Regions from separate parts of the Actinomadura verrucosospora genome, predicted to be linked through region 1. Evidence: riboswitches for the same ligand, from Rfam matches in the RefSeq annotation. Region 1 holds a riboswitch; each other region holds the start of a gene.
What was found. Region 1 has a riboswitch for cyclic di-AMP ahead of ABD944_RS38615 (CHAP domain-containing protein). Riboswitches for the same ligand answer to the same signal wherever they lie in the genome.
Positions count from the first base shown of each region.

Region 2: linked by a shared signal. The riboswitch ahead of ABD944_RS07810 (CHAP domain-containing protein) and the one ahead of ABD944_RS38615 (CHAP domain-containing protein) in region 1 are both predicted to bind cyclic di-AMP.
Region 3: linked by a shared signal. The riboswitch ahead of ABD944_RS31685 (NlpC/P60 family protein) and the one ahead of ABD944_RS38615 (CHAP domain-containing protein) in region 1 are both predicted to bind cyclic di-AMP.
Region 4: linked by a shared signal. The riboswitch ahead of ABD944_RS04025 (CHAP domain-containing protein) and the one ahead of ABD944_RS38615 (CHAP domain-containing protein) in region 1 are both predicted to bind cyclic di-AMP.

Region 1 is NZ_BAABEV010000061.1:17,205-21,847, reverse strand. Features, by position in the region: gene ABD944_RS38620 (C40 family peptidase) at 86-1,039, shown strand; cyclic di-AMP (ydaO/yuaA leader) riboswitch at 1,535-1,733, shown strand; cyclic di-AMP (ydaO/yuaA leader) riboswitch at 1,870-2,025, shown strand; gene ABD944_RS38615 (CHAP domain-containing protein) at 2,035-2,868, shown strand; gene ABD944_RS38610 (hypothetical protein) at 2,908-4,173, shown strand; gene ABD944_RS38605 (M48 family metallopeptidase) at 4,170-4,643, shown strand, end outside.
Region 2 is NZ_BAABEV010000005.1:96,617-101,259, forward strand. Features, by position in the region: gene ABD944_RS07800 (haloacid dehalogenase type II) at 1-252, opposite strand, end outside; gene ABD944_RS07805 (RlpA-like double-psi beta-barrel domain-containing protein) at 419-1,138, opposite strand; gene ABD944_RS07810 (CHAP domain-containing protein) at 1,331-2,008, opposite strand; cyclic di-AMP (ydaO/yuaA leader) riboswitch at 2,023-2,173, opposite strand; gene ABD944_RS07815 (DsbA family oxidoreductase) at 2,507-3,133, opposite strand; gene ABD944_RS07820 (TetR/AcrR family transcriptional regulator) at 3,247-3,846, shown strand; gene ABD944_RS07825 (LysE family translocator) at 3,948-4,571, opposite strand.
Region 3 is NZ_BAABEV010000038.1:76,951-81,593, forward strand. Features, by position in the region: gene ABD944_RS31670 (MMPL family transporter) at 1-618, shown strand, start outside; gene ABD944_RS31675 (BlaI/MecI/CopY family transcriptional regulator) at 623-1,000, shown strand; gene ABD944_RS31680 (M56 family metallopeptidase) at 1,005-1,940, shown strand; cyclic di-AMP (ydaO/yuaA leader) riboswitch at 2,046-2,190, shown strand; gene ABD944_RS31685 (NlpC/P60 family protein) at 2,194-3,252, shown strand; gene ABD944_RS31690 (DUF6153 family protein) at 3,314-3,805, shown strand; gene ABD944_RS31695 (DUF305 domain-containing protein) at 3,882-4,514, shown strand; gene ABD944_RS31700 (alpha/beta hydrolase fold domain-containing protein) at 4,582-4,643, opposite strand, start outside.
Region 4 is NZ_BAABEV010000002.1:359,124-363,766, reverse strand. Features, by position in the region: gene ABD944_RS04030 (bifunctional glycosyltransferase/CDP-glycerol:glycerophosphate glycerophosphotransferase) at 1-938, opposite strand, end outside; gene ABD944_RS04025 (CHAP domain-containing protein) at 1,144-1,911, opposite strand; cyclic di-AMP (ydaO/yuaA leader) riboswitch at 1,924-2,076, opposite strand; gene ABD944_RS04020 (PP2C family protein-serine/threonine phosphatase) at 2,545-4,437, opposite strand; gene ABD944_RS04015 (hypothetical protein) at 4,622-4,643, opposite strand, start outside.

The DNA.
Region 1 (4,643 bases):
GGCACCGGCGCAGCGGCCTGGCCGCGGGGCGGGCTCTGCGGGCACAGGCCTCCGCCGTCGCCTGGCGGCCGTCGCCGGACTGACCGTGGCGGTCTCCCTGACCTGCTCCCCGGTGGTGGCGCACGCCGAGCCCAAGCCGACCCGGGCGCAGGCCCAGAAGACGCTCGACAAGCTCAACGAGAAGATGGACCAGAAGGTCGAGCAGTTCAACCAGAACCGCGAGAAGCTCAAGGTCGCCAAGAAGAAGTTCGACGCCGCGACCAAGGCGAGCAAGCAGGAGCAGGCCGACTTCGAGGAGCAGCGGTCCAAGATCGCGCAGATGGCGGCCACCGCCTACAAGAACGGTGACTCGGCCGACGTCACCGGCTTCGTCGGCAGCAACGACCCGCAGTCGATCCTCGACCAGGCCGCCGTCTTCTCGCACCTGTCGCACGAGCGCAGCTCCCAGCTCACCCAGTTCCTCGCGACCGCCCAGCGGCTCCGCCGCGAGCAGTCCCAGGCGAAGGCCGCCTACGACGAGGTGAAGTCCAAGCAGGACGAGCTGAAGAAGCAGAAGCAGGACCTCGACAAGCAGGTGCAGAAGCAGAAGGCGCTCGTGCGCCGGCTCGGCGGCGGAAGCACGCCCTCCCGCCCGGGCGGCGGCGGCCCCACGGGCGGCACCTACAACGGCCCGGCGAGCGGCCCGGCCCGCACGGCGCTCAACTTCGCCTACGCGCAGCTCGGCAAGCCCTACTCCTACGGCGCCGAGGGCCCGGACTCCTACGACTGCTCCGGTCTGACCATGAAGGCCTGGGCCGCCGCGGGCGTCAGCATCACCCGCACCACCAACACCCAGTACGCCTACACCAGCTCCAAGCGGGTCGCCTGGAACAACATGCAGCCCGGTGATCTGGTGTTCTTCAGCAACCTCGGCCACGTCGGCCTCTACGTGGGCGGCGGCAAGATGATCCACGCCCCGCACACCGGCGACGTCGTCAAGATCAGCGACATCAGCTCCGGCTACTACAAGAGCAACTTCTACGGCGCCGGGCGCCCCTGACACACCCCCTGACCCCCTGCTCCACGGGCGTCACGGGACCTCCATCGACAACGGACCAGGCTTGACCTGGTCCGTTGTTGATTTTGGGGGGGTTTGCCTTCTTTTGGGGTTTTGGTACCTTTGCACCACTCACGGCGCCCTCCAGACGCCGTGGACCCGCGGCGCCCACCTGGCGCCCCGGCCCCACGCGGCGCATCCAGCACCCGCGTGACGGCGGCGCGAGCCACGCGCCGCTCCCCCCAGGCGGCACGCCCCACGTGCCGTCCCGCGGCGCCCGAAGGCGCCGCACGGTCTCGTCGCAGACCCGGCCGACCCCGTCCACCGTGCGCACGCCCGCAGCGTGCATGGCGCTGAGCGCGCAGCCGCGGTGGCGTACACGGGGCAGGCCCCGGACGGTCCCCGGAGACGGGCCGCCGTCCGTCCACAACACAAGGCGCCGCTCGTTCGCACGCGGGAGACAGGTCCCGCGCCGGGCCCCATCTCGCCCCCAGGATCGCAGCGGCAGCGCCGAATCCGCCTCAGCGCGGAACCGGGGACCCATCTGCGCCGGAGTCCGGAGGAACTCTCCGGACGGGCATTCCGGCACCCGGGGTGAATCGGCGCGTCTCTCCCGGCAGTCCGGTGAGAGCCGCCGTAGGGCCACTTCCACGCCCGAACCCGTCAGCTAACCCGGTAGGCGTCTGGAAGAGAAGGAGTGAATCCCGCAGCGTTACCTGGGGCGTGGCCGCCACGCGGCCACGCCCCCACCCCCTGCACTCCGCGGGCGTCCACGCCCGCCGAGATTCCCCATTCAGAACCGGTGTGCCCGCCCCCGGGCACGTCACCGCCGAGTCCGCGGACCGCCGTGCCCCGCATGCGCGTCCACCGTGGAACCGGGGACCCACTGCGTCCTTTTCGGGGTGAATCGGCCTGCCTTCGCGGGCCGTAGGGCGGCTTCCACGCCCGAACCCGTCAGCTAACCCGGTAGGCGGCATGGAAGTCGAGGAGATCCCCCCGTGCCACGCGCGCACTGCAAGAAGACCCACGGCAGGCACCGCAAGCCGAACCCCCTGTCCCTGACCTGGCGGACGACCGGCGGCGTGATCGTCGGCGCCGCCGTGCTCGGCACCGCCGCCGCCACCGCGCAGGCGTCGGTCCTGCCGTTCGGCTCCACCCCGGTGAGGGCCGCCGCCGCGGCCGACCTCGCCCCCGGCCTGACGGCGCACGGCGGCCCGCCCGGGCGCCGTGCCGAGGACGAGCGCAAGACGACCGGCTCGAAGGCTCCGGCGAAGAAGGACCAGCCCGAGCAGCCGAAGGCGGAGACCTCCGAGAAGGCCGCCCCGAAGACCGTCGCGAAGTCGCGCCCCACCGCCGCGCAGGCCATCGAGCTCGCCCGCTCGCAGGTCGGCGTCGAGGAGGACGGCGGCGGCGAGACCAAGTTCCAGGACTGGTACATGGCCACGTCCCGCGCGCGGGAGACCCTCGCGCGCGACGGCGGCTCCCTCAGCGGCTACGGCGACGCGAACTGGTGCGACATGTTCGTCTCCTGGGTGGGCGAGCAGATCGGCTTCAGCGACCAGGTCGGCAGCGACGCCTGGACGGTCGCCCACGCCCGCTGGTTCCAGGAGCACGGCCGCTGGGGCAACGAGCCGAGGCCCGGCGCGATCGTGTTCTTCTCGTGGGGCGGCAGTGAGTCCGTCGACGACATCGAGCACGTCGGCATGGTGGTCAAGAAGATCGACGATGGCACGATCGAGACCGTCGAGGGCAACACCGACAACGCCGTCCGGATAAAGGAACGTTCCACAGACGTCGTCGTCGGCTACGGCTACCCGGACTACCGGTCGTGACGGCGCCCCACGCCCCGCGCCCTGCATAGGATCGCGCCCATGGAGGAAGGCCCCGGGCAGGACGCCCCCGTCACGCGGCGCAGGGTCCTCGCCCTCGGCGCGGGCGGGGTCGCCGTCCTCCTCGCCGGAGGCGCCGGCCTGGCGGGCTCGCGCTCCGGCGGCCGGGCGGCGGGCGCCCGTGCTCCCGGCTCCCCGTCCGCCGGGACGTTCAATCCCTCCCTGGCCTCCGCCGTCCTCGCCAATCGCGCCGCGGCCGTCCGCCAAGGCGACCGCATGGCGTTCCTCGCCACGGTGGGCAACGCCCCCGCCGCCTTCCAGGACACCCAGTCCCGCATGTACGGGAACCTCCGGAAGCTTCCCCTGGAAGGCTGGCGGGAGCGCGTCGTCCGCGTCGAGACCGTGGACGGCGAGACCGCCGTCGTCCGCGTCGAGGCGCGCTACAGGCTGCGCGGCTTCGACCGGAGCGACGTGGCCCGCACCCGCTACCTCACGCTGGCCCCGCGGGGCGGTGCGTGGACGATCGTCGGCGACGGGACGTCCCGCGGCCTCGCCGACGACACCGACATCTGGGACTGCGGCCCCCTGACGGTGGTCAGGGGCCGCACGAGCCTGGTCGTCGGCGACGGCGCCGGCCTCGACGGCATCGCCCGGCGGCTGGACGCGGCCGTCCCGGTCGTGACGTCCGTGGTCGGCACGGGGTGGGCGCGGCGGGTCGTCGCGCTCGTCCCCGCCGACGCGACCGTCGCCTCCGCGCTCGCCGGCCCCGGGCAGAGCCTCGGCCAGATCGCCGCGCTCGCCGCCGTCGCCCCGGCCGCCGGGGGCGGTCGCGGCGAGGACCGCGTCATCGTCTCCCCCGGCACCTTCGGCCGCCTCAACGAGCTGGGCCGCGACGTCGTCCTCGCCCACGAACTGACCCACGTCGCCACCGGCGGCGCCCGCGACGGGCGCACCCCGCTGTGGCTGATCGAGGGCTTCGCGGACTACGTCGGCTACCGGCGCGTCAAGATCAGCACCCGGTCGGCGGCGGGCGAGCTGCGCCGCGAGGTCTCCGCCGGGCGCGCGCCCTCCGCGCTGCCCTCCGCCGACGCGTTCGCCGGCGGCTCCCCCCGCCTCAGCCAGGCCTACCAGGAGGCCTGGCTCGCCTGCCGGATGGTCGCCGACCGGTACGGTGAAGCGGCGCTGGTGCGGCTCTACCGGGCCGCCGGGCGCGCCCCGGAGGCCGCGGCGCTGCGCGACGTGCTCGGCCTGACGCGGGAGCGCTTCACCGCACTGTGGCGCGACTACGTGAAGGAGGAGCTCGCATGAGCGAGGCGGAGACCGACGAGGACCGCGCCGGGAACTCCGCCGCCGGAACCCCCGGCGCCGCCCCCGCGCGCCGGCCCCGGATCGCCGCCGCCGTCACCGCCGCCGTGCTCTTCGCCGGGGTCGCGACCGTGCTCGCGAGGACCACGCCGTGGAACCCGCTCCCCGGGCACGTCCCCGGCGGGCGGGTGGAACCCGATCCCGCGCTGGACTTCACCCCCGCCGAGATCGCCCGCTCCCGGGCGTTCGACTCGGCCGTCAACCCGCCCGCCTACACCGGGCTCCTCGTCGGCCTCGCCCTGATCCTGGTGCTGGGCCTCACGCCGCTGGGCGCCCGGTTCATCGGCTGGGCCACCGCGAGAACCCGCCGCCGGCCGCTTCGGATCATCCTCGGAACCATGGCCCTGACCACGCTGCTGCGCGTCGCCGGGCTCCCGTTCCACATCTGGAGCGAGTCCGTGCTGCGCCGATAC
Region 2 (4,643 bases), on a different contig from region 1:
CTCGTCGAAGGCGTCAGCAACGCCGTGCAGCTCCAGCAGCTCGTCCAGCGACTCCCGGTGCAGCGTGTCGAGGTACACCCACTCCCGCTCTCCGCTGCTGACCCGCTGCATGGACGGGAGGTACCGCTCGCGCCATTGGTCGGCGAAGGCCTCGCTCTCCAACGCGACACCGCACTCCGCAGCGATCGCCGCCACCTGGCCGGCGACCCCTGTCCGCCAGTCGACGGTCGTCCCGAAGATGTCGCAGGTCACTACCTGGATCGCTCTGACGTCTAATCCCACTGGCACTCCCTCGCCCAGGAGCGCCCGGCTGGCGCCCCACCCCAGTCCTACCCCGGACGTGACAGACCCCGCCCTCGTCCGAAGACGGGAGCGGGGTCCGTGGTGAGGCCAGGAGGGGTCACCCGGTCGGGCCTGATCAGCCGAGGGGCTTCGGGGCGCCCTTCTTGCCGGCGCCGTGGCCCCAGGACAGGATCTCGTACTTGACGCCCTTCAGGTGGCCCGCCGAGGTGCCCGTGTCGTACTTGCTCCGCGGCTTCTTGCCGTCCACCAGGTGGCGGAAGGTGTAGGTGTCGAGGTCGAGCATGACGCCGCGGTGCGACGGCTCGCCCGGCCCGCGGTCCCCGACGAAGCCGGTGACGCTGCGCCCCTTGTAGGTGACCTTCACCTTGGTGTGCATGGGCCAGCTCGGGCTGGCGAACAGGCCCTTCTGCATCGGCTTGCCGCCCGCCGGGGCGCCCGTGTCGCCGTTCACGCCCGAGCCGTCGTCCCAGAAGTAGGACGCCTTGGTGCTGCCCGACAGGACGGCGTGGCGCTTCGGTGCGACCTTGGCGGTGCCGTGGTGGGTGGCCTTCGCGGCGGGCTGCCCCACCTGCTGGCCGGTCACCTTTCCGGTCACCTGCTTTCCGGTGACCGGCTGTCCGGTCACCTTGTGCCCGCTCAGCTGTTGTCCGGTGACCAGCTGTCCGGTCATCTTGTGGCCGGTGACCTGCTGCCCGGCCACCTGCTGTCCGATGACCTTGTGCGACATCGGCTCGTCGGCCTGGGCCCCGTGGGAGGTCCCGGCCGCCACGCCCGCGGCCAGCAGGCCCGCGAGAGCGGTACCGATCAGGGCGGTGTCGATGGCTCGCTTCTGCATGTTCATCCTTTGCTCGGTGGTCCGGGGCGCCGGGTCACGGCTTCGGCTAGTCGGGGGCTCGCCGTTCGGGCATGACGGATCCGGCGCACGGCACGTGGGCGTGCTCGCGACGTGGGTGTGATCGCGGAGGGATGGAGAAGGGGGAGGCACCACTGGACGGTGCGGGGCAACGGGCCGCTCAGCGGCCCTGGCTCACCGGTACTGGGGGTAGCCGTAGCCGGCGACGGTGGACGTGTCGCGGACCTTCTTCTTCACCGCGTCACCGGTGTTGCCCTCGATGGTGTTGATGGTGCCGTCGTGGTTGTCCTTGACGACGATGCCGACGTGCTCGACGCCCTTGATGCCGCCGCCGTTCCAGGCGAAGAAGACCACGGCGCCGGGCTTCGGGGTCTGGCCGAAGCGGCCGGTCTTCTTGAACCACTTGGCGTGGCTGACGGTGTAGGCGTCGGCGCCCATGCCCTTGGTGCCGGTGTGCTGGCCCAGCCAGGACACGAACATGTCGCACCAGGACTGGCCCTTGTAGACCGAGGCGCTCTTGGAACCGATGCGGTGGGCGTTCTGCTCGCCCAGCGGCGAGCCGACGTACCAGTCGTTGAACTTGCTGTTGCCCGAGGCGTCCTCGTGGGTGCCGATCTGCGTGCGGGCGAGCTTGATGACGTCCTGCGCGGAGGCGCCGGCGGTGGCGGTCTTCGCGCCGTTGGCGCCGGCCTGGGGCGCGGCGGCGACGTGCGCGGTGTTCGCGGGCTTGGTGTCCGCATGGGCGGACGGGGCCAGGGAGGCGAAGCCGAAAGCGCTCGCCAGGGAGAGGACGGCTCCGGCGGCGAAGCGGGTGCCCATGCGCTTGGTCAGGTCGAAAGTACGAGCGGTCATGCGAAGGTTCTCCTGAGGTCTTCCAGTCCGCCTACCGGGTTAGCTGTCGGGTTCGGGCATGGAAGTGGCCCTACCGCGACCCCGCGCAAGGCGGGAGTGCGGATTCACCCCGGTGTTTCGGTGGGTCCCCGGCTCCGCTCGGCCAGTGATCGGCGCTCTGCGGACTCGGCGGCGGACGTGCCTTGATCGGCCGTCCTGATGATCAGGGACTCGATGCGCCCGTCACGATCTGGTCGGGCGCTCCGGACGGGCTTTCCCGTCGGTCACACACCCACAACAGGTTCAAGCGGCCCCATATTTCGTCAAGCACACCCCAAAGACGCCGCTGACCTGTAAAGACTCCCCAAAGCGCCCTCAACGCAAGGGCTGCGGTCCAGTCAAGTCGACCCAAGATTTCTGGTCGCCACCTCGCCCCAACGGGAGACGATCACCCCCGAGCGCGCCCCCACCCGCGGGCTGGTCATCAAGGTGCCCAAGTTCACGACCGACCAGGACGCGTCATAGTCGCACCGGAGCCGGGCGCGGATGCGTGGTCCTGCTGGAGCGCCAGCGCGGTGAGTCGGCCCTCATCAACTCACCCTTCAGCGCGGCGAGTGACACGGCTCCGACCAGGACCGTCCCGTCGGGAAACCGGAAGACCGGCACTCGCGGGCCGGACACGCGAGCGGACCGAGCCGGTTCCGCGTGGGGCCGCTCGCCGTCCCACCTGACGCCGGTCGCGGACGCCAAGCCCCGCAGCACGTTGACGTCGCCGATGTCCAGACCGTCACTGAAGTAGGCGCGGTAAAGACGGGCGGTCATGTCCTCGGCGGTGCCGTGCGCGGCCGCCAGCGCGATGAGCCGGTGGGCGTCGGCGGTGCGGGCGGGCACGATCCGGTCGAGGTTCACCACCAGGCCGTCGACCGCCGCCGCCCGTGCGATCTGCTCGACCCGCGCGGTGGGCGCGAGAGGGAAATGGCCGCGGCTCGGCGGCGGTTCCGCCGCGGAACCCGCGGTCTGGTACGGCCTGAAGACGACCTCCAGTTCGCCGCCACCCGCACGGTGCTCCTCGGCGGCCCGCTGGAAGCGGGCGTAGCCGAGCGCCGACCAGACGCAGGCGATGTCGTGGGTGAACTCAACTTTCATGGGTTCGTCCTTCGATGGCGGCACGGATCGTTCCGTGCCGCCTCAGCATGCCCGCCGTCGCTCGCCGCGTCAATACGGAACGTTCCGTGCCGCCTGAGGGCTATGCTGTCCCCATGTCACCCAGACGTCCTGAGCGCCGAAGTGAAGAGGCCGCCAACGCCGTCATCAAGGCCGCCATGGACCTGTGCCAGGAGGTCGGGTACCGCAAGGTCAGCATCGAGGGCATCGCCGCCCGCGCCGGCGTCGGCAAGAACACGATCTACCGCTGGTGGCCGTCCAAGGCGGCCGTGCTGCTGGACGGCCTGCTGTCCACCTGGAAGATGGACGCGACCTTCCCCGACACCGGTGACTTCGTCGCGGACATCAAGACGCAGATGGCGGCGGCCTCGCGCATCCTCGGCGACCCGCACGTCTTCCCGCACTACCGCGCACTGATCGGCGAGGCCCAGCACGACCCGGACCTCCACCAGGCCTTGTGGGACAACTTCATCGGTCACCTGGCGGGCGCCGCGGCCGACCGCATCCGCGTAGCGCAGCGCAAGGGCCAGGTCCGCGCCGACGCCGACCCGGTCCTCGTCACCGAACTGCTCTACGGCGCCGCCTACTACCGCCGCCTGCTCACCCCGCGCACGGCCGACGCCGAGCACGTCAACGCCATCGTCGACCTCGCAATGACCGGCCTCGCCCCACCGGCCGACACCTCCACTCAGTAGCACGCCTCACCGCTTCTGGGCGCCCCTGCACATGCCGCCCGCGCAGGTGCTCACGGTTTGCGGCGGGCGAGCAGGGCCCGCGGACCTGACCGGGCCAGCCCTCAGACACCTACTGCCACCGCAGCGCCCAGCGCCAGCAGGACGGCACCGGTGGTCATGCTGAGCCCCCGCAGGACGGTCGGCTGCGACACCAGTGCGCGCCCTCGGCTGACGGCCCAGGTGAGCAGCATGTACCAGGAGGCGCTGACGAGCGCCCACAGGGCTCCCAAGGCGACGGTCGACAGGAACACCGGGCCTTCCTCGGTCACGAACTGGGGCAGCACCGAGATGGCGAACACTCCCGCCTTGGGGTTGCCGAGGTTGGTGATCAGGCCGGTGAGGTATCCACCCGTGAAGCCGGTGCGGCGCCCGTCCTGCTCGGGCGGACGGGGGGACCCGACCGTGAGCGCGGCCCGGAGCGTCTTCACCCCGAGGATCATCAGCACGATGCCGCCGGCGATCCGGAGCACCGCGTACGCGGTGGGGCTGGCCAGCAGGACGGCGGACAGCCCGGCCGCGGCGGCCGTCGACCACAGCAGGAAGCCGCTGGCATTGCCCGCGAGCGTGCCGTGGAGCGCAGGCCTGCCACCTTCCAGTACCTGCCGGATCATCAGCGCTTGACTCGCGCCGGGCAGCATCGCCAGCAACAAGGTGGTGATGACGAAGGCAGGCACATGCGTGGGCATGGGAACGAACCCCTTCCGGGGATTGCGGCCGACGGGTGTGCCATCAGGCTTCCTCGCTCCGCGCCCCTAAGG
Region 3 (4,643 bases), on a different contig from region 1:
CTGATGATCGCGGTCGTCGTCGCGCTGTCGCTCGTGCTGCTGGTCGCGCTGGTCCGGTCGGTCACGATCGCGCTGCAGGCCGCGGTGATGAACCTGCTGTCGATCGGCGCGGCCTACGGCGTGCTGGTCGCGGTCGTCCAGTGGGGCTGGCTCGGGAAGGCCCTCGGCTTCCCCACCACCATGCCGATCACGACCTGGGTGCCGATGATGATGTTCCCGCTGCTGTTCGGCCTGTCCATGGACTACGAGGTCTTCCTGATCTCGCGGATCCGGGAGGAGTACGAGCGCACCGGCGACACCCGGACGGCCGTCACCCGGGGGCTGGCGCGCACCGCCAAGGTCATCACCGCCGCGGCCGCCATCATGATCGCCGTCTTCTCGACGTCCCTGCTCGGCCCCGACGTGTCGGTCAAGCAGATCGGCCTCGGCATGGCCGTCGCCGTGCTCGTCGACGCCACCGTCGTCCGGATGGTCCTCGTCCCCGCGGTGATGGAGCTGTGCGGCAGGGCCAACTGGTGGATGCCGGGCCGCCGGGAACCCGCCCACGCTGGAGAGACCCCGCTCCAGGAGGCCGGCCCCCAGGAGACGTCCGGCACAATGGGGGCGGTACGGAGGTGACCGCGTGTCCGCACTCGGAGGATCGCTCGAACGCTCCATCATGGACGTGCTCTGGGCGGCGCCCCGCCCGCTGCGGGTCCGTGAGCTGCTGGCCGAGCTGAACGAGGACGCGGACAGGGCACTGGCCTACAACACCGTGCAGACCGTGGCCGAACGCCTGGCGCAGAAGGGCCTCCTCCGGCGTACGCAGGAGGGCACGGCCTTCCGCTACAGCCCCACGCGGCCGCGGGAGGAGTACGCGGTCGAGCTGATGCTGGACGCCCTGAGCGAGGCCTCCGACCACGGCGCCATCCTGGCGAGGTTCGCCGAGAGCGTCCCGCCGGAGGACGCCCGGCACCTCCTGGACGCCCTGCGGCGGCGGACCGCCGGCGAGGACGCGTGATCCCGTGATCCCGCTGGTGGTCGGGCTCGTCGTCTCGGTGGTCCTGCTGGGATGCGCCGCGGGGCCCGTTCTGGACCTCCTCAGGCGCTCCGCCGTCGGCCCGGGGACGGCCATCGCCTGCTGGACGGCCGCCCTCGCGGGGACGTTCATCGCCGCGGCGGGGATCGCGGCGGCGGGGCTGCTCGCGCCGCCGGGTCCGGGGCACGGACTGCTGTCCCGGCTGCGCGACTGCCTGCCCCATCACGGCCGTCTCGCCACCGCCGCCGCGGCCGTCGCGACCGCCGTCCTCGCCGCGGCCTGCGCCGCCGTGCTCGCCCGCGGCCTGCCGAGGCTCGGCCGGGCCGTGCGCCACCGCCGGCGGCACCGGGAGATGCTGCGGCTGGTCGCCCGGGAGGACCGCCGCCATCCGGACGTCCTCGTCCTCGACCACCCCGTGCCCGTGGCGTACTCGCTGCCGTCCCGGCACCGCGCGATCGTGGTCAGCACCGGGGCCCAGCGGGCGCTCAGCGCCGAGGAGCTCGGGGCCGTCCTGGCGCACGAGCGCGCGCACCTGCGCCAGCGCCACCATGTCTTCCTGCTGGCCCTGGACCTGGTCCACGCCATGCTGCCGTGGCTGCCGACCGTCCGGCGCGCGAAGGCGCGGCTGCCGCTGCTGCTGGAGATGGCCGCGGACGACGCCGCGGTCCGCGTCCACGGCAGGAAGCCGCTGGTCGACGCGTTGTGCCGGCTCTCGGCGGCGCCCGCCGGCGCGGGGGCGCTCGGCGCGGCGGGCACGCCGGCCGCCGGTGCGCTGATGGAGCGGGTGCTGCGGCTGGAGGGCGCCCCGGCGAGGCCGCGGCGCGCCGTCCGGCTCGCGGCGGGCCTGTTCGCGGTGGCGGCGGTCGCCGCGCCGCTCCTGGCCGGGGCCGCGGCGGTCGTGGAGCTCGCCGCGGCCTGCTGAGGCGGAATGTGGCATTTGGGGAAATCTGCCGCTTCGGTGGCGAACCGACCGTAAACCTCCTACGCTCCGTAGGAGGTCACGGTCCGACGTCCCCGCCGGGGACGGCCGGCGACCGCGCCGAATCCCGCGGACGTCTCCGTCCGGGGAACCGGGGACCCGATCTTCAGGGGTGAGTCCGTCCCGCGGGACGGTAGGGCGACTCCGGCCCGAACCCGTCAGCTGACCCGGTAGGCGGTACAGGAGAGGACACCGCATGCAGCGACGAGCTGCCGGCCCCCGAACGACAGCCCGCCGCAGGATCCGCACCCGCCGGCTCGGCGACGTCACGGCATGGACGGCCGCCCTCGCGCTGTCCGCCGGGCTTCTCGCGCCCGCGCCCGCCCACGCCGAGCCGAAGCCGACGCGCAAGCAACTGACCGCGCAGCAGGAGAAGCTCGCCGACGAGGCCGAGAAGCTCAGCGAGCAGTACAACGGCCTGCGCGAACGCCTCAAGCAGGCCGAGCACGCCGCGAAGCTCGCCAAGAGCAGCGCCCTGCGCCAGCAGAAGGCGCTGGACGAAGCGCGCGAACGCATGGCGAAGATCGCCGCGGACAGCTACAAGAACGGCCCGGCGGACCCGGCCATCACGTTCGCCTCGTCGTCCGACCCGCAGGCCGTCCTGGACCAGTCGGCCACCCTCAACTACTTCGCCAAGCAGAACGACGTCCGCATCACCCAGATGCTCCAGGTGATGCAGGGCGCCGACCGGTCCCGCAAGGCCGCCGAGCAGCGCGCCGCCCAGGTGCGCGCGCTCACCGGCGAGGCGAGGAAGAAGCGCCGGGAACTCCAGATCAAGCTCAAGAAGGTCGAGAAGCAGCTCGGCACCTTCAGGACCGCGGGCACGGGTCCCGCCTCCATCCCCAACCTCAACTCCGGCGGGGCCTCGGCCAAGGCCATGACGGCCGTCCGGGCCGCCCTCGCCCAGCAGGGCGTGCCCTACTCCTGGGGCGGCGGCAACGCGTCCGGCCCGAGCTACGGCACCGCGCAGGGCGCCAACATCAAGGGCTTCGACTGCTCCGGGCTGACCCTCTACGCCTACGCGCAGGTCGGCATCACGCTCGGCCACTACACCGGCAGCCAGTACAACGCCGGGACCCACGTGAGCATGAGCCAGCTCAAGCCCGGCGACCTGGTGTTCTTCCACAGCGACCTGCACCACATGGGCATGTACATCGGCAACGGCAACATGGTCCACGCGCCGCAGACCGGCGACGTCGTCAAGATCGCCCCCATCGCCGGCCGCCCGTTCGCGGGCGGGGTCCGTGTCGCCTGACCCCTCGAAGCGGTGACCCGCCGGTGACCGCCGATCACCCTTCGCTACCCTGGTCCGCGAGATGAGCACGCACGTCGGCGGCCTCCCCGCACGGGACGGCGCGCACGCGGAACGGCCGGTGGGACGGCCGAGGCGCTCCGTGCGCCCGGACGTCCTCCGGCTGGCGTCCGGCCTGCTCGTGCTCCTCGGGCTGCTGGCGATGCACGGCTTCCAGTCCACGGCGAGCCCGGCGGAGATGGGCGGCGTTCCGCTGACGTCCATGGCCGCCGGGCACGCCGCCCCCGCCGCCGAAGCGATGGCGGGGCACCGTCCGCCCCGGGGCGACCGGCCCGGCGGCCATCACTCCGACCGCCACCCCGACCACCCCGGCGGCCAGGTCTGCCTGGCCATGCTGACCCTGCTCGCACTCGCCCTCGTCGCGGCCCTCCTGGCGCTGCGCCTGCGGAGGTCGCCGCCGATGGCCGTGTCGCGGCCGCCGCGGGTGCGGATCCTCCTGGTCGGACGGCCCCCGCCGAGACCCTCCCTGCACAGGTTGAGCGTGCTGAGGCTGTGACAGGTCCAGCGGCGCCCGGAAACGGGCGCCGCCGCCGACCACCGATCACAGCACTCGACACGGAAGGCTCACCACCATGAAGCGAGCGTTCGCGCTCATCACCGTCCCGGCCCTGGCGATCGCCCTGGCGGCGTGCGGCGACGGCGACGACGGCGGCTCGACGGGCCACTCGATGCCCGCCCACTCCATGCCCGCCCACTCGGCACCTGCCGGCGGCGCGCAGGCCGGACCGCACAACGGCCAGGACGTCATGTTCGCGCAGATGATGATCCCGCACCACCGGCAGGCGATCGAGATGGCCGACCTCGCCGCCACCCGCGCCTCGTCGGCGGAGGTGAAGACCCTGGCCGCCGACATCAAGAAGGCGCAGGGACCGGAGATCCAGCAGCTCGGCGCGTGGCTGAAGGCCTGGGGCGCCCCCGTCCCCTCGCCTGGCACGACCGGCATGGGCGGCATGCACCACGGCGGCACGGACGGCATGGACGGCATGATGAGCGAGAAGGACATGAAGGAACTGGAGGCGGCCAAGGGCGCGGCGTTCGACAGGGCGTTCCTCACGATGATGATCCAGCATCACGAGGGCGCCGTGGCGATGGCCAAGGCCGAGCAGTCCTCCGGGCAGTTCCCCCCGGCCAAGCAGATGGCGGCGACCATCATCTCCTCGCAGACCGCCGAGATCGCCAAGATGAGGTCCCTGCTGAAGCAGTGAGGACCGCCGGTCACGGAGGCGGGCGGCGCCGCGCCCCGCCCGCCTCCGTGCCGGAGGCGCCTCTGCCTCAGGAACCGGTGCGGTGCCGGGCGGACGCGGCGGTCACGTCGCGGACGAAGCGTCCCGCCT
Region 4 (4,643 bases), on a different contig from region 1:
AGCGGGTTGGCCTGCTCGAAGACCCGCGGGTCCAGCTCATCCAGGTAGGCGGCGGCCAGGTCGAGGAAGCGCGCCTGGTGGGCCGGGTCGCGGTCGCGCAGGTCGCGCAGGTACAGCACCAGGTCGTGGTTGACGAACTTGACGTCCTTGGCCCGCTGCAGGTCGTAGGCGCCGCGCAACGCGAAGAGCATGTCGATGCGGCGGTGGATCTCCAGCCGGTCGGTGAAGTTGGCCAGGTCGGCGCGCCGGTTGGAGATCGACGGCGCCCGCGTCCGCTCCTTGACCAGCCAGTTGTAGACGCGGTGCGGGATCAGGGCGGTCCGCCCCGCCTCCAGGTAGGCCTCGGCGGTGAACAGCAGGTCCTCGTAGTGCAGCCGCTCGACGAACCGCAGGCCGTGCTCCTCCAGGAAGCCGCGCCGGTAGGCCTTGTTGGTCGAGAGGGTGTCGTAGAGGAGATCGGGTCTCTCGCTCAGCGACCCGTAGACCGCGCTGTGCCGGTAGAGCCACGGGTACCAGGGGCGGATCCGCCCTTTGGCGCCCTCGGGCAGGTCGAGGAAGATCCGGTCGCAGAGCCCCGAGACCACGTCGGCGCCGGTGTCCTCGGCGGCGGCGAGGAGGTTGAGGCAGGCGTGCCGGTCCAGCAGGTCGTCGCTGTCGAGGAACATCACGTACCGGCCGGTGGACTCCTCGATCCCGGTGTTGCGGGGACGGCCGCAGCCGCCGGAGTTGGCCGGCAGGTGGACGGTCCGGACCCGCCCCGGATGGGCCGCGGCGAGCCGGTCGGCGGCCTCGCCCGTCCCGTCGGTGCTCGCGTCGTCGACGATCACCGTCTCGACGCCGCCCAGCGACTGCGCCAGCGTCGAGGCCACCGCCCGCGGAAGCCTGCGGGCGTCGTTGTAGGCGATCACCACCACGCTGACATCCGGGCGCACCGCCATGGGCATCCCCCTCCGCAGACTCCGGCGTGCTGGATTCCTTTCCAGGAACTCCGCACTGAGGTCCAAGAGGGATCAAAGGCTGTCAACGCTTAGCATTACCCACCGTCACCGGAGGGTTTGGGCACAACACCCGGAACGCCAGAAGGCGCCCGGCCTGGAGGCCGGGCGCCTTCGCGAGGCGCGCACCTTCTCGGGACGCGTCGGATCAGCGGGCGTAGTCGGGGTAGCCGTAGCCGACGACCTGCGACTTCTCGCGGACCTTCTTCTGCACCGCGTTGTCGGTGTTGCCCTCGACGGTGGTGATGCTGCCGTCGCCGTTGTCCTTGACGACGATGCCGACGTGGTCGATGTCACCGATGCCGGCCCTGGAGCCGTCCTGCCAGTCGAAGAACACCACGGCGCCCGGCCTGGCCTTGTGGCCCCAGCGGTCGGTCTGCTTGAACCAGCTGGCGTGCTGGACGGTGTAGGCGTCCCAGCCCATGTTCTTGACGCCGGTCTGGGCGCCGAGCCAGGAGACGAACATGTTGCACCACTGGGCGCCGTTGTACTCCTTGACCGAGAAGCCGCCGTCGCGCTTGGCGGTGGCCTTCGCGTGCGGAGTCGAGATGTACCACTTGTGGTACTTGGTCTGACCGCCCTTGCCCTCGTGGACGCCGACCTGCGACTCCGCGAGCTTGATCACTTCGGCGGGCTTGACCGCGTGCGGGGGGACCTTGAAGCCCTCGCGCCGCGCCTCGGCGACGGCGTTCTCGGCCTTCACCGTCTTGGCCCGGGAGGGCTGGTGAGCGGCGGTCCCCTGCTCGGAGACCACCGCCGCCTGGGCGGAGGTCTCGGCGGCCGCGCGGCCGCCGGCGAGGGGGTTGACCACCGAGAGCCCGACCGCGCCCGCCAGGACCGCGCCCACGGCGACGCCGACGGCCTTGTCCTCGGGGGTGAGGCGGTTGAGCGAAAGTCGATCGAAAAGACCGGACATGCAGGGAATCTCCTTGTCTTCCATGGCGCCTACCGGGTTAGCTGACGGATTCGGGCATGGAAGCAGCCCTACGGCGCGACTCTCGGGCGCGCCGATTCACCCCAGAAACGTGGGTCCCCGGCTCCGCTCCGGTCACCGACCGGACGGACTCGGCCTCGCACCGCGGGAGCGGTGCAGGTATACGGATGTTCTCTCTGGCAGATCTTGATGAGGGGGCGCGCGTCGATTGGCGCGCATCGCGTGCGGATACCGCTCCGCGATCCTCGGCCGCGCATGGTGCGGCCGGTGGCAACGCATGGGACGCGCTGCGTGATTCGGGATCGAAGGTACCAACCTTCTCAAGAAAAGCAAACCAGGCATAAAGTAAAGTCTTGCCTGCTCAAAGCCCTCTCAAGAGACTCCCAACACCGGGGCGGCGCCGCCTCTTCCCGATCTTTCTCGAGAGGCGCCCAACCCCTTGCCCGCCGCCCTTACCGAGCCTTCGGGAAAAGGTAAAGAAGATCGAATAGGGGGCGTCGGACGGTCTCCGCCGAGGCGGCCCGCCACCCGGCCGCCCCGCCGGGTGAGGCGCACGTCACACTAGGTGATCTTCGCTGGCCAGGCGTGCCGTCCGTCACCGCGAGGCCCGGACGGTCACTCTACGTAAAGGGCGAACAGCGTGGTGTCGTCCGCCGCCCGGTCGTGCTCCATCCGCGCCAGCACCTCGTCCAGCACCCGGTCGGGACGCGTGGAGGAGTCCCGCAGGATGTGGGTCAGGCGGACGATCCGCTCGTCCAGGTCCGCGTCCCGGCGCTCCACCAGGCCGTCGGTGTAGAGGAAGAGCATGTCGCCCGACGTGAGTCCAGTGGTGATCGTCGTGTACTCCCAGCCGGGCATGGCGCCGAGCATCGGGTCGCGGACCACCTCCAGCGGGGTCGCCCGCCCGTCCCGGACCAGGATCGGCGGCGGATGGCCCGCGCACGTCCACTCCAGGACGTGCCGGGACGGGTCGTAGTGGGCGACGATGGCGGTGCCCGTCGCCGGCGGGTCCATGCCGCCGATCAGCTCGTTCAGCCAGCCGACCAGCCGCCCCGGGCGCTCCCCCGTGCAGGCGAGACCCAGCAGGCCGTTCCGGGTGCGCGCCATCGCCGCCGCCGCCGGCAGCCCGTGCCCGGCAGCGTCCCCGATCGCGAACATCGCCCGCCCGTCCTGGAGGGCCTTGGTCGCGAACCAGTCGCCCCCGATGCGGGCCGTGCTCTCCGCCGCCATGCTGCGGATCGAGGTGCACAGGCCCGGCAGCTGCTCGACCTCGTCCTCGTCCGGCAGGATGGCCCGCCGCAGGGTCACCGCCACGCGCCGCTCCTGGGCCGTCCGCGCCTGCTGGCGCAGCATCTGCCGCCGGGTCTCGGCCAGCGCGCGCTCCACCCCGCGCCGCCGGGTGATGTCCTGCGACACGATGTTGATCGAGACGGGCAGGCCGGACTCGCCGAGCACGGGCTCGGCGAACACCCACAGATGGCGGGGCGTCCCGTCATGGCTGATCACGCGGTGCTCCGCCTCGACCGGTTCACGCCGCGAGAACATGGTCTGGACGGCCTCCTCGACCAGCGGCAGGTCGTCGTCGGCCACGACCTTCGGCAGGTCGTGCGGCATCGGCGGCACCTCGTCGGAAGACAGGCCGTAGTTGGCCAGCATCTGCGGCGTCCAGTCCGCCTCCCCGGTGGCGAGGTCCCACTCCCCGAACCCGATCAGCGCGAGCCGCTCGACCCGCTCCAGCCGCCGCGCGATACGGTCCTCGGCCAGGTGGTACCGCCATGTCACACAGATACCGGTAGGCACCCGCACGCATCGCACACTCATCCGCGACGAGCGGGACAGGCCCCGCTGAGCCGTCGAGTACTGGATCGAGGAACGTTCCAAACGCGTCCCGGACTCCAGCACCCCGACGTAGTCGTCGAACAGGCCGCTGAGCACCGCCCCCGGGTCCGTTCGCAGCAGCCGCAGTCCGGTCAGCTCCTCCCGGCCCCGCCCGAACATGTCCTTGGCGATGCCGTTGAGCTCCGCGAAAAGGAAGTCGACCACGCTGCCGTCCGGCCCCCGCACCGGGACCAGGTGGGCCGCCGAGTCGAGCGCCCCCTCCAGCACCGCCGTCGCCGCCGGGTCGTCGGGTACCCTCGCGAGGATCTCCGCGTCCCCCGCGGTGTCCTCGGCCGTCACCCGGCGCAGGACGTCCTCGGCCTCCGACAGGACCGCCTGGCGCTCCGCGGGCACCTCCTCGGCGCGCGGCGCCCTCCGCCCCGCCACCACGGCCCCCACCGGCCCGGCGCCGCCGTCCTTGACCAGCAGCGACGCCGCCTCGGCCATGTCGATGTCCAGATCGCGCGCGAGCCAGATCAGGTGCTGCAGGGCCTCGCCCGGCGGGACGCCGAGACGCCGGGCCAGCACGACCCGCGCCTCCGCCAGCACGGCCCGGTCACGCGCCGCGCCCCGGAGGTCCTCCACGTCCGCGCCGGGCACCCCGGGCTGCGTGCCTTCCGCTTCCGCCAACCCCGTCCCCCGTTCGGCGTCACCTGCCCCTGGGAGAAAAAAGCTACATACGTCAGTGAGGGACTATTCGCCCATGTCCCTGCAAAGAGGCTAGATCTTTGCCCGGGTTTTCCGTTCACGCCCGAAGCCGACCACTTCCGGTGACCGTCTCAAAACGGACCCGTTCCCCGCCGTGTGACCCACGTCACACCCGCGTCACCTGCCGC